Haloferula helveola: one gene and its partners. The protein of the gene in region 4 binds, or shares a complex with, the protein of the main gene of each other region. Links are inferred from orthologs where the notes say so. Each region holds a gene or a part of one and is shown on either strand. Other genes may lie near its edges.

Region 1 (3,200 bases), 290 kb from region 4 along the record:
GGGCCTCATGGTGATGGCTGCGGTGGTCTTCACCATCCTCCTTGTCCGGCACGTCCGCGAGGAGCCGATGGAAGGGTTCTTCGCCGAACTGGTCCCGGTGACGGTTGATTCGCAGCCGATGGTCGCCCTCCCGCAGGCCGGCTCGGACATGCCGGACATCGATCCGGGGATGAAGGTCTTCGAGAAGGCGCGCGAAATGATCGCGATCGGCGATCTCGCGGGCGCGCGCGACCGGCTCCGAACGGTCGTGAGCATCTACCCCCGCTCGAAGGCGGCACCCGAGGCCCGTCGGATTGTTGGCGAGATGAACCTGGATGAGGTGCTCTCGACCGCGAATCTGGAGAACAAGTCGGTCTACACGGTGGTGCGGGGCGATTCCTACCTGGGCATTACGGCCAAGCACCGGACCAGCCTCGACATGCTGATGTATCTGAACGCCCTGATGGACCTGAACTCGCTCCAACCCGGCGATGAGCTGATGGTGATGCCGCTGGAATTTCGCCTGCTCATCGAGCCGAAGCGCGAGGCGCTCTCCGTCTGGGACGGTGGGGTGTTTGTGAAGGAATTTCCGCTCAAGGCGGTGGTCGGCGCTCCCGGAGGGGATCAGAAGACCACGATCGCCGGCAAGAGTGCTGTTCGCGAGGGACGTCGCTACGGACCCGCAACGCCCGGATACCGGGGAGCGTCCAAGGTGATCACGATCGAGCGCATGCCGCTTGTCATTGCGGCCATTCCCGAAAATGCCGATCCCGAGGAGCTGGCCCGCGGATTTTACCTCGATCCCGCCGATATGGAGGAATTGGCCCTCTTGACTCGGACGGGGAATGAGGTGGAAATCCGCTCGTCCGCCCGTTAGCCTCCTGGCACCGAGCCGCCCGCACCCCGATCCCGATGCAGTTGCTGGAATTTGAGAAGCCGATCGTCGAACTCGAACGCGAGTTGGAGAAACTCCGTGCCAAAGCCGATTCGCAGGACATCGACATGTCCGGAGAAATCGCCACGATGGAGGGCAAGCTCGCCGAAACCCGTCGGCAGATCTACCTCAACCTGACCCCATGGCAGCGGGTGCAGATCGCACGTCATACCCAGAGGCCCTTCATGCTCGATTACCTCGCTCATGCGTTCTCGGAATTCTGCGAGCTCCACGGCGACCGGCGGATCGGCGATGACCTGGCGATGCCCGGCGGTTTCGCCCGCCTGAATGGCAAGAAGGTGGTCGTCCTCGGCCATCAGAAGGGCCGCGACACCAAAGAGAATCTCAAGCGCAACTTCGGCAGCGCGAATCCGGAAGGCTACCGCAAGTCAATGCGCCTGATGAAGCTCGCCGAGAAGTTCGGCATCCCGGTGGTCGCCCTGATCGACACGCCCGGCGCTTACCCCGGCATCGGTGCCGAAGAACGGAATATCGCCGAGGCGATCGCCTACAACCTGCGCGAGATGATGACCCTCAAGGTGCCGGTCGTGGCGGTGGTCCTGGGTGAGGGAGGTTCCGGTGGCGCGCTCGGCATCGGGGTCGCCGACCGGGTGCTGATGATGGAGAACGCTTACTATTCGGTGATCAGCCCCGAAGGCTGTGCTGCAATTCTCTGGAAGCATCGCAAGCACGCGCCGGAAGCCGCCGAGGCCATGAAACTCTCCGCTCCCGATCTGCTTTCGCTCGGACTGATCGACGGGATCATCCCCGAGCCCGAGGGAGGCGCGCACCATGATCACAAGGCCGCCGCCGCTGCACTGGGCGAGATCGTGCTGAGCGAGATCGAGGAGCTTGAAAAACTTCCGGTGAAGAAGCTGCTCGACGGCCGCTACGAGAAGTTCCGTCGCTTCGGCGAGTGGGAAGAAGCGGGTGGGGAGTAAGGACCGTCTGCTCAGCGCAGATCCGCTGCCCAGAGTGCCGCGTGGATCTTGAAGTCGACCAGCAGGCCTTCCGACTCTTTGGCCCGGAGCCATGTCCGGAGGTCCGCGACCGGAACCCGGTGGAGTTGGATATCCTCGTTGCCGACGCCTCCGCCGGGGCCGACCTGCTCGAGCTCGGTGGCAAGGAACAGGTGGGTGAGTTCTCGTGCCATGCCGGCGGATGTCGGCGAGACGATCAGCGGCTCGATCTTGCCGGCCTGGTAGCCGGTTTCCTCGAGTAGCTCGCGGCGGGCTGTCTCGGCAATGGACTCTCCCTCGTGCTCGACCTCGTCCCCGACCAGTCCCGCAGGGATCTCGATCACCCGGCGCTGCAAGGGGATGCGGAATTGCTCGACCAGCAGCACCTCATGGTCCCCGGTGACGGCCAGGATACCGACGCAGCTCTCGGAGTTCGGGCGCTGCACGAAATCCCAGTGGCCGATGCGGTACAGGCCAAGCCACTTCGTTTCAAACAGGGTCTCCGTCACGGCGGCAGCCTGCGGCGATCGGGCGACAATCCGCCAGCGCGAAATCGCGCCGGTCGCGGTTGACACGGCCAGCGCCACATGGCGCTAAGAATCATTGGAATCCGGCCGTAGAAAGGGCATCTTTCCAACAGCCCATGTCCCGACATGATTTCCAGATTCCGGTCAACTTCCAGCACCGGATTTGCTTCACCCGCGGAGCGTTCGCACCGGACAACCGGCTCCTTGCCGAACTGCTTGAGGAAGGTGGCGGACGTCGCGTGCTGGTGTTCGTCGAGGAGGCGGTCGCAGCGGCTTGGCCGGAACTGAAGCGGCAGATCGCCGGCTATTTCGCCGATCTCGGCCATGACTGGCGAGGGGTTTCGGTGCTTCCGGGCGGAGAGGAGGTCAAGGTGGATGATGCTCTCGTCCAGAGGGTTTGGACCAAGATCGACGACGAGCACATCGATCGTCACTCCTACGTCATCGTCATCGGAGGCGGTGCGTTTCTAGATGCCGTGGGTTTCGCCGTGGCGACCGCTCACCGCGGTGTCCGGCTGGTGCGGTTTCCGACGACGACCCTTTCGCAGGACGACAGCGGGGTGGGTGTGAAATGCGCGATCAACGGCTTCGGAAAGAAGAACTGGATCGGTGCTTTCGCGGTGCCCTACGCCGTTGTGAATGACTTTCTGTTTCTCCAGAGTCAGGATGAGGAGACGCAGCGCTCGGGCCTGATCGAGGCGGTGAAAGTCGCGTTGGTGAAGAACGGTGAGTTCTTCCATTGGATCTTCCGGAATTCAGAGGCTTTGGCCGCGCTGGAGACCGCTCCGTTCGAGGAATGCG
Region 2 (3,138 bases), 2.3 Mb from region 4 along the record:
GGGGTTTGGTGGAGGCGATGGACGCCTTTCCGGTCCGACGCGGATTGGTGCCGGTCCAAAGGGCACTGAGCTCCAACTACCGTGATCTGCTGGTCGCTGCGGAAGCCCGCGAGGTGCCATTGGTGCTGGGAGGAAAGGATGCGATCTACCCGCTCGCTGAAGGTGCTCGTTTGGAAGTGCTGCATCAACCCGATTCTTGGAACTGGCACCAGATTGCCGACGAGAGGGTCATGCCCGTGCGGCTAAATTGGCGGAGTTGGCGGATTCTCTTCGTGGCGGATGCAGGCTGGGCCACGGAACGAGCGATGCTGGAATCCGGGGCCGATCTGCGGGCCGATGTGATCGTTGCCGGCCGCCACGCCCATGACCTTTCGCTTGGCGGGCCGTTCCTCAGGGCGACGGGCGCAAAAGCCGTGATCGCGAGCCACGCGGAATTCCCTCCGGAGGAAAGAATCCCCGACTCTTGGAGAAAGTCGTGCGAGTCCGCCGGGGTGGCGGTCTTCCATCAAGGCGAGAGCGGGGCGGTCGTGGTGACACCGATGGACGGCGGCATCGAACTTCGAGGATTCCTCGACGGCCGCGTGCTTCAACTCACCCGCTGAATTGCCGGGTCGGTTTCAGGCCGGTTTCCGCAGCCGAAGGCCCTGCAGGCGCTTGCCTTCGCTTTCCCAGAGGATCTGGAAATCGGTCTTCGGGTAGAAAAACGCGTCGTCCGGCCAGTCCAGGCGCTCGAAGCGGCCGAAGGCATCCACCTTTTCGACCGCCCACTCGAAATACTCGTCGTGGTCGGTCTTGAAGAGGAACTCTCCTCCCGGTTCGAGGACGTTCAGCACCGCCTCCAGGAAATCCTCCTGAATCAGGCGCCGGCGGTGATGCCGGGCTTTCGGCCACGGATCGGGACACAGGAGATGCAGGCGGGATACCGAGCCGGCCCCGAGCAGCCACTCGATGGTGTAGCGACTCTCCAGCCGCAGCACCTTGAGGTTTTCGAGTCCATCGCGCTGGGCCCGCTTGCAAACCTTTCTGACCCGGCCGAGCAGCCGCTCGACCCCGAGAAAATTGCGATCCGGGTGATGGCTTGCCATCGCGAGAAGAAAGGATCCGTCACCGCATCCGAGATCGACTTCCAGCGGCCCCGGCCGATCGAAGATCTCGGTCTTTTCCACGCGGCAAAAGTAGTCCGCCGGCATGAATTCGCAGGCTTCGGGCGGGCGCGGCGCCGATGAGGGTTTCGTCACGCCCCCTAGCCAGCGGCCCGGGCTCCGGCTGGCAAGCCGATTTGTCCCCGGATTCCGGAGTCGGCGACCGGGATACCGCTTGACGCGTTTTCCCGCGAATCCCTAGCCTTCACAAACGAGGCGCGCGGTGCGCCTCCACCGCTTCCCAACCGCTTTCATCGCCGTGGAACTCAAAGAAATCCGCAAGATCGTCGAACTCATGAACGAGCACGGGCTGACATACTTCGACATGTCGAAGGATGACTTCCACCTGAAGCTCAAGAAAGGCCCGGACCTCGATACCATCAGTAGCCTGATGTCGATGGTCCCGACCGCTGCTCCGGTCGCTGCCGCTCCGGCTCCCGCGGCTCCCTCCGCAGCCGCGCCTGCCGCCGCTGCGGCGCCCGCCGCCCCGGCTCAGGAAGGCGAGGCGATCTCCTCACCGATGGTTGGTACATTCTACAGCAAGCCGTCGCCCGACGCCGCCCCGTTCGTCGCGGTCGGTGATGCGGTCAGCGAAGGCCAGACCCTGTGCATCATCGAAGCCATGAAGGTGATGAACGAGATCAAGGCAGAGCGCTCGGGCACCATCGTTTCGGTCGTTGCCGAGGACGGAACCCCGGTCCAGTTCGGCGACGACCTCTTCCGCATCAAGTAACCCCTCAGGACCTTCGTTCGCGGAGTCGGACGAAGCGGTCCCAGTTCTCTTCCCATACCCAGATGTTCAAGCGCGTTCTGGTCGCCAACCGCGGCGAAATCGCCCTCAGGATCATCCGTGCCTGCCGCGAACTCGGTGTCGAATCGGTCGCGGTTTATTCTGAGGCGGATGTCGATTCGATGCATGTCCAGCTCGCCGACGAGGCGGTTTGCATCGGCAAGGCAGCCGGCAAGGACAGCTACCTGAAGGCCGACCGGATCATTGCCGCGGCGGAGATCACCGAAGCGGAGGCGATCCACCCCGGGTATGGCTTCCTTTCGGAGAACGCCCGCTTTGCCGAGATCTGCCAGAGTTGCAACGTCCGCTTCATCGGTCCTTCGGCAGAAGTGATCACGAAGATGGGCGACAAGGCCACCGCACGGGCAACCGCCATCGAAAACGGAGTGCCGATCACGCCGGGCACCGAGATCATCATCGATCCGGCCGCCGCGCTCGAGGAAGCGAAGCGCATCGGATTCCCGGTGATGATCAAGGCCACCGCCGGCGGGGGCGGGCGCGGAATGCGTCCGTGTTTCGAGGAAGGCGAGTTCCTCAAGCTCTTCAGCGCGGCCTCCAACGAGGCCCTCGCAGCGTTCGGTAACGGCGACTGCTATCTTGAAAAGCTGGTCCTGAATCCCCACCACGTGGAATTCCAGATCATTGCCGACCAGCACGGGAACTTCCTCCAACTCGGCGAGCGTGACTGTTCGATGCAGCGCCGCAACCAGAAGATCATCGAGGAGTGTCCCTCGCCGCTGCTCACTCCGGAGCTCCGCGCCCGGATGGCGGAGGCATCGGTCAATTTGATCAAGGCGATCGGTTACGAGAATGCCGGCACGATCGAATACCTCGTCGATGACAAGGCGGAGAATTTCTACTTCATGGAGATGAACACCCGCATCCAGGTGGAGCATCCCGTGACCGAGGAGGTAATGGGCTGCGAGCTGATCAAGGAGCAGATCCGGATCGCCGCAGGTGAACCGCTTTCCCAACACGTCCTCAACGCCTCCCCGCGCGGCCACTCGATCGAGTGCCGGATCAATGCGGAGGACCCCTACAACAACTTCGCGCCAAGTCCCGGCCACATCGATCTGTGGTACGCACCGGGCGGGAAGGGTGTCCGCGTCGATACCCATGTTTACTCCGGGTATTCGGTTCCGCCCCACTATGATTCGATGATCGCCAAGCTGATCGTGACCGCTGCCACCCGCGAGATCGCGATCG
Region 3 (3,223 bases), 2.3 Mb from region 4 along the record:
AATCGCCAACGAGCGGCTCCACGAAGTGCTCCGACAACTCGACCTGTTCGTGATCAACGAAAGTGAGGCCCGCGAGTTCGCCGGAACATCAAACCTCATCGAAGCGGGCAGGCTCCTGCTCGGCAAAGGCCCGAAGTTCGTGGTGATCAAATTGGGAGAGTTCGGTGCGATGCTGTTCTCGGCCGCGGGCGGGACCACGACCGTTCCCTGTCCGGACTCCTTCTTCCGATGCGCGGCATTTCCCCTGCGAGGCATCGCCGACCCAACTGGAGCGGGCGATAGCTTCCTGGGAGGTCTTGCCGGATATCTCGCCGCGCACGCCGGCGGCGATTACTCATTCAAGAACATCCGCAAGGCGGTGGTCTACGGCTCCGTCCTTGCATCGTTCACCTGTGAAGCGTTTTCCACCCAACGGCTCGAGGGTATCTCCACTTCGGATGTCGAAGCACGACTCGAAGCGTTTCGCGCCATGACCGCCTGGTGAAGCGGATGATGGATCAGATCAGCTGCCGGTGATCTGCAGCCTCGCTTGGCGAACGGCCGATGAGACATCGGATGCCGTAAGAAGATCCGACACGATGACCACGCGTCGCGCCCCGGCGGAAATCACATCCTCGAGATTCGCTCGCTTGATTCCCCCGATGCAGAAGACGGGAATCTTCATGCCGACCGATTGCTCGACACCCTCCACATTTTCCAGACCGATGCCGGGGCGACCCTTTTTGGTGGGTGTGGGAAAAAGCGGGCCGAAGCCGATGTAATCGAATCCATCTTCCAATGCCTGCTTCGCTTGGGTGGGAGAATGCGTCGAGCGACCCAGCAACCGGTCCGGCCCGATCCGTTTACGGGCCTCTTCAAGACTTCCGTCATCCTGTCCCAGATGCAGTCCATCCGCATCAAGCTCCACAGCGAGGCTTGGGTGATCATTGACGATGAAGGGCACCCCGGCATCCCGGCATATCGGCCGGGTCCTTTTACCAAATTCGAGGATCCGCTCCTCGGAATGCCCCTTCGCCCGTAGCTGGAGCACATCCGCACCACCCTCCAGAAGGGCCCTAGTTACCTCTTCGATCTTCGGCTCGGGGACGTAGCCGAGATCGAGGATCGCATACAGGCGGGCGCCGGAGAGATCGGGAACCACAACCTGCCCCTCAGAGCTTTTTCTCCTCGAGGAATCTGCCCACCCAGCCGATGTCATAATTGCCGGACTGGAAGTCGGGATGATCGAGGATCTCCTGCTGAAACGGAATCGTGGTCTTGATGCCCCGGATCATGAACTCACCAAGCGCACGCTTCATGCGCGCGATCGCGATCTCGCGGGTGGCAGCGGTCACGATCAGCTTGGCGATCATCGAATCATAGTGGGGCGGAACCGAATACCCGGAGTAAACATGGGTATCGACGCGGACACCCTTCCCGCCCGGTGCGTACCACAGATCGATGTGGCCGGGACTTGGCGCGAAGTTGTTGTAGGGGTCCTCCGCATTGATCCGGCACTCGATCGAGTGGCCGCGCGGGGAGGCGTTGAGGACGTGTTGGGAAAGCGGTTCACCTGCGGCGATCCGGATCTGCTCCTTGATCAGCTCGCAGCCCATTACCTCCTCGGTCACGGGATGCTCCACCTGGATGCGGGTGTTCATCTCCATGAAGTAGAAATTCTCCGCCTTGTCATCGACGAGGTATTCGATCGTGCCGGCATTCTCGTAACCGATCGCCTTGATCAAATTGACCGATGCCTCCGCCATCCGGGCGCGGAGCTCCGGAGTGAGCAGCGGCGAGGGACACTCCTCGATGATCTTCTGGTTGCGGCGCTGCATCGAACAGTCACGCTCGCCGAGTTGGAGGAAGTTCCCGTGCTGGTCGGCAATGATCTGGAATTCCACGTGGTGGGGATTCAGGACCAGCTTTTCAAGATAGCAGTCGCCGTTACCGAACGCTGCGAGGGCCTCGTTGGAGGCCGCGCTGAAGAGCTTGAGGAACTCGCCTTCCTCGAAACACGGACGCATTCCGCGCCCGCCCCCGCCGGCGGTGGCCTTGATCATCACCGGGAATCCGATGCGCTTCGCTTCCTCGAGCGCGGCGGCCGGATCGATGATGATCTCGGTGCCCGGCGTGATCGGCACTCCGTTTTCGATGGCGGTTGCCCGTGCGGTGGCCTTGTCGCCCATCTTCGTGATCACTTCTGCCGAAGGACCGATGAAGCGGACGTTGCAACTCTGGCAGATCTCGGCAAAGCGGGCGTTCTCCGAAAGGAAGCCATACCCGGGGTGGATCGCCTCCGCTTCGGTGATCTCCGCCGCGGCAATGATCCGGTCGGCCTTCAGGTAGCTGTCCTTGCCGGCTGCCTTGCCGATGCAAACCGCCTCGTCGGCGAGCTGGACATGCATCGAATCGACATCCGCCTCAGAATAAACCGCGACCGATTCGACACCGAGTTCGCGGCAGGCACGGATGATCCTGAGGGCGATTTCGCCGCGGTTGGCGACCAGAACGCGCTTGAACATCTGGGTATGGGAAGAGAACTGGGACCGCTTCGTCCGACTCCGCGAACGAAGGTCCTGAGGGGTTACTTGATGCGGAAGAGGTCGTCGCCGAACTGGACCGGGGTTCCGTCCTCGGCAACGACCGAAACGATGGTGCCCGAGCGCTCTGCCTTGATCTCGTTCATCACCTTCATGGCTTCGATGATGCACAGGGTCTGGCCTTCGCTGACCGCATCACCGACCGCGACGAACGGGGCGGCGTCGGGCGACGGCTTGCTGTAGAATGTACCAACCATCGGTGAGGAGATCGCCTCGCCTTCCTGAGCCGGGGCGGCGGGCGCCGCAGCGGCGGCAGGCGCGGCTGCGGAGGGAGCCGCGGGAGCCGGAGCGGCAGCGACCGGAGCAGCGGTCGGGACCATCGACATCAGGCTACTGATGGTATCGAGGTCCGGGCCTTTCTTGAGCTTCAGGTGGAAGTCATCCTTCGACATGTCGAAGTATGTCAGCCCGTGCTCGTTCATGAGTTCGACGATCTTGCGGATTTCTTTGAGTTCCACGGCGATGAAAGCGGTTGGGAAGCGGTGGAGGCGCACCGCGCGCCTCGTTTGTGAAGGCTAGGGATTCGCGGGAAAACGCGTCAAGCGGTATCCCGGTCGCCGACTCCGGAATCCGGGGACAAATCGGCTTGCCAGCCGGAGCCCGGGCCGCTGGCTAGGGGGCGTGACGAAACCCTCATCGGC
Region 4 (2,927 bases):
CCGCTGGCGGACGGCGTCGCTGTGGCTGCCGATCGGCCTGCACGCCGGTTGGATTTTCTGCTTCGCGCTTTTCAAGGCGTCGACGTGGCCGGTCCCCGGGCTGCCGGAAGTCGCGCAGTGGTTGGTCGGAATGAGCCTGCTCGAGGGCGTGCTGCCGCTGGCGGTGGTGGTCATCACCGGACTGGTGGTGGCGATGTTGACGAGGTCGCGGCCGGATGACGACGGACTCGATGCCTGAGGGGCGCGGGCTGCGGGCGCTTTTCGGGCGGGTGCTCGATGTCGTCTATCCCGGCGTCTGCCACCTTTGCGGAGACGGCGTGGCGGGTGGGCGGAATCTCTGCTCCGACTGTTCCGAAGCGCTTCCCGGCCTGGAGGCGCCGTTCTGCTCGGACTGCGGGGAGAGCTTCGACGGCGCGATCGACGCGGTTTTTTCCTGTCCGAACTGCCGTGACCAGGAGTTTGCCTTTGAGTTCGCCCGACCGGCGCTGGTCCGGTCGGACGGGGCGATGGAGCTGGTTCAGGATCTGAAATACGGGCGTCGTCTCGAACTCGCGCGGGAGCTTGCCTCGCTGGCAACCAGGGCCTTCGAAGATCCGCGGCTGTCGGAGGCGCTTGATTCGCGGTGGCCGCTCGTGCCGGTCCCGCTGCACCGGCGCCGGTTCCGCTGGCGGCAGTTCAACCAAGCGTTGGAAATCGCCCGTCCCATGGGCAAAGCGCTCGGTCTCCCGGTGGTAAAGATGCTCCGACGCAAGCGCGCCACGGTCACCCAGACCCGGCTGAGCCGGAGCCAGCGGCAGAAGAACCTCCGGGGTGCCTTCGAAGTGAGGCCGGGAACGGGCGAGAAGCCCGGCGTGGTGCTGGTCGACGACGTTTTCACCACCGGGTCGACCGCCCACGAGTGCGCCCGGGTGCTCCGCCGTGCCGGAGTTCAAAAGGTGGTTGTCGTGACGGTGGTGCGCGGCTAGCCTCGGGGCCAACGCATTCCGCGCGTTCTTTTTATTCCGAAAACCGACATGGGGATCTTCGACAAGCCGCCGCTCCGGAGGAACAAGGGTAAGGATGTTGTGCCGGAGGGACTGTGGACGAAGTGCCCGGACTGTTCGGCGATGCTCCACCAGCTCGAGCTGCGGCAGCACTTCCAGACTTGCCACCACTGCGGTCACCATTTCCTGATGGATTCCCATGACCGGATCGCGCTGATCGCCGATCCGGAGAGCTTCGAGGAGACGGATAATGAGCTGATCTCGGCGAACCCGCTCGGATTCGCCAACTACTCCGAGAAAACCGCGGGCCTGCGGGAAAAGACGCGGCTCAACGACGCGGTCGTGACCGGCCGACTGAAGATCGGCGGTAAGCCGGCGGTGATCGCCGTCATGGACTTCAAGTTCTTCGCCGGATCGATGGGCTCGGTGGTCGGTGAGAAAATCACCCGGGCGATCGAGATCGCGATCAAGGAGAAGCGTGGCGTGGTGATTGTCTCCGCCTCGTCCGGTGCGCGGATGCAGGAGGGGATGCTTTCGCTGATGCAGATGGCCAAGACCTGCGGCGCCCTCGCCCGTCTGTCCGAGGCCGGGCTGCCTTACATTTCCGTACTTACCCATCCGACCACCGGCGGGGTCACCGCATCGTTCGCGACCATTGGCGACGTCAACCTTGCCGAGCCGAAGTGCATGATCGGTTTCGCCGGTCCGCGCGTGGTCAAGGAGACGACCCACCAGAACCTTCCGCCCGGCTTCCAGACGGCCGAGTTCATGCTCGATCACGGACTGGTCGACGCCATCGTCCCCCGGGTCAAGCTGCGCGACAAGCTGGCGACCCTGCTCGGCTACATGATGGCCTGACGTCGGGCAGGTCCCAGCAGCGGAAGCCGCCGCATGAACTACCGCGACGCCATCGACTGGTTGTTCTCGACCCAGATGTTCGGGATCAAACTCGGGCTTGAGGGGCCGACGCGTCTTCTCAAGCAGTTCCTCGCGTTTCCGGCCCACGGGGTGAAGGTGATCCATGTGGCGGGCACCAACGGCAAAGGTAGTACTTGCGCCATGATCGACTCGGTCGCCCGGGCAGCCGGGATTCGGAGCGGGCTGTTCACCTCGCCGCACCTGATCGATTTCCGGGAAAGGATCCGAGTTTCGGGGGTCGAGATCCCGGAAGAGGAGTGCGCGGAGTTGCTGACGCAGCTCAGGGAGCTGTGCGGACGGCTCGATCCGCACCCGACCTTTTTCGAGATCACCTTGGCCGCGGCGATGCGATGGTTCCGCGAGCGGGAGTGCGAGCTGATCGTGCTGGAAACCGGGATGGGAGGACGCCTCGACGCGACCACCGCGGTGCCGGCGGATGTCTGCGCGATCACTCCGGTGGGTCTCGACCATACGCAGTGGCTGGGCGACACCTTGGAAAAGGTGGCCATCGAGAAGGCGGGAATCATGGTCGAGGGCAAGCCGGTGATATCATCCCCGCAGGAACCCGAAGTGCGCCGGGTTCTTGAGATGGAGGCCAACGAGCGAAGGAGCCCGCTGGAGTTCGTCTACGCGCCGCTGCAGGGATATCCGATCGGACTGGCGGGACCGCATCAGGCATGGAATGCCGCGGTGGCGCTCGAGTGCCTGCATGCGGCGGAAATTCCGCTCAGCTATGAGACCGTGCATCACGGGCTTTCGACCGTGCGTTGGCCGGGGCGGTTCGAGGTGATCGAACGGGACGGCAAAACCGTGGTCCTCGACGGCGCGCACAATCCGGACGGAGCCAAAGCGCTCGCCGTGGCGTGGAAGTCGCGCTTCGGAGAGACGAAGGCGGCCTTGGTTTTCAGTGCGGTGGCGGCGAAGGATATCGCCGGTATCGCGGCCCAGCTCGCGCCGCTTGCATCGGAGATCCACCTGTGTCCGGTCGACTCGCCCAGGGTCGTGCCGACAGAGGAGTTGGCGAAG

Evidence for each region.
Region 1: the proteins of accD (region 4) and HAHE_RS15520 are in contact, whole or in part, in a solved structure (PDB 8UXZ), measured with the Escherichia coli proteins. The link is inferred for Haloferula helveola from one-to-one orthologs.
Region 2: the proteins of accD (region 4) and accB are in contact, whole or in part, in a solved structure (PDB 8UXZ), measured with the Escherichia coli proteins. The link is inferred for Haloferula helveola from one-to-one orthologs.
Region 3: the proteins of accD (region 4) and accC are in contact, whole or in part, in a solved structure (PDB 8UXZ), measured with the Escherichia coli proteins. The link is inferred for Haloferula helveola from one-to-one orthologs.

The regions. Positions count from the first base shown.
Region 1 is NZ_AP024702.1:4,117,512-4,120,711, forward strand. Bases 1-2,872 are described here. They hold HAHE_RS15520 (acetyl-CoA carboxylase carboxyltransferase subunit alpha), read left to right. Parts: upstream 1-891; coding sequence 892-1,854; downstream 1,855-2,872. Other genes in these bases: HAHE_RS15515 (LysM domain-containing protein), read left to right, coding at 1-856; HAHE_RS15525 (NUDIX hydrolase), read right to left, coding at 1,866-2,447; HAHE_RS15530 (3-dehydroquinate synthase), read left to right, coding at 2,516-2,872. Also shown: more of HAHE_RS15530, read left to right, coding at 2,873-3,200. UniProt on the Escherichia coli protein: Component of the acetyl coenzyme A carboxylase (ACC) complex. First, biotin carboxylase catalyzes the carboxylation of biotin on its carrier protein (BCCP) and then the CO(2) group is transferred by the carboxyltransferase to acetyl-CoA to form malonyl-CoA.
Region 2 is NZ_AP024702.1:1,512,279-1,515,416, reverse strand. Bases 329-3,138 are described here. They hold accB (acetyl-CoA carboxylase biotin carboxyl carrier protein), read left to right. Parts: upstream 329-1,401; coding sequence 1,402-1,875; downstream 1,876-3,138. Other genes in these bases: accC (acetyl-CoA carboxylase biotin carboxylase subunit), read left to right, coding at 1,938-3,138; trmB (tRNA (guanosine(46)-N7)-methyltransferase TrmB), read right to left, coding at 618-1,238; HAHE_RS05320 (ComEC/Rec2 family competence protein), read left to right, coding at 329-602. In the rest of the region: more of HAHE_RS05320, read left to right, coding at 1-328. UniProt on the Escherichia coli protein: This protein is a component of the acetyl coenzyme A carboxylase complex; first, biotin carboxylase catalyzes the carboxylation of the carrier protein and then the transcarboxylase transfers the carboxyl group to form malonyl-CoA.
Region 3 is NZ_AP024702.1:1,510,976-1,514,198, forward strand. What follows is about bases 329-3,223. They hold accC (acetyl-CoA carboxylase biotin carboxylase subunit), read right to left. Parts: upstream 2,505-3,223; coding sequence 1,152-2,504; downstream 329-1,151. Other genes in these bases: HAHE_RS05295 (PfkB family carbohydrate kinase), read left to right, coding at 329-484; thiE (thiamine phosphate synthase), read right to left, coding at 503-1,141; accB (acetyl-CoA carboxylase biotin carboxyl carrier protein), read right to left, coding at 2,567-3,040; trmB (tRNA (guanosine(46)-N7)-methyltransferase TrmB), read left to right, coding at 3,204-3,223. Also shown: more of HAHE_RS05295, read left to right, coding at 1-328. UniProt on the Escherichia coli protein: This protein is a component of the acetyl coenzyme A carboxylase complex; first, biotin carboxylase catalyzes the carboxylation of the carrier protein and then the transcarboxylase transfers the carboxyl group to form malonyl-CoA.
Region 4 is NZ_AP024702.1:3,831,975-3,834,901, forward strand. It holds accD (acetyl-CoA carboxylase, carboxyltransferase subunit beta), read left to right. Parts: upstream 1-1,013; coding sequence 1,014-1,841; downstream 1,842-2,927. Other genes in the region: HAHE_RS14420 (CPBP family intramembrane glutamic endopeptidase), read left to right, coding at 1-238; HAHE_RS14425 (ComF family protein), read left to right, coding at 231-965; HAHE_RS14435 (folylpolyglutamate synthase/dihydrofolate synthase family protein), read left to right, coding at 1,875-2,927.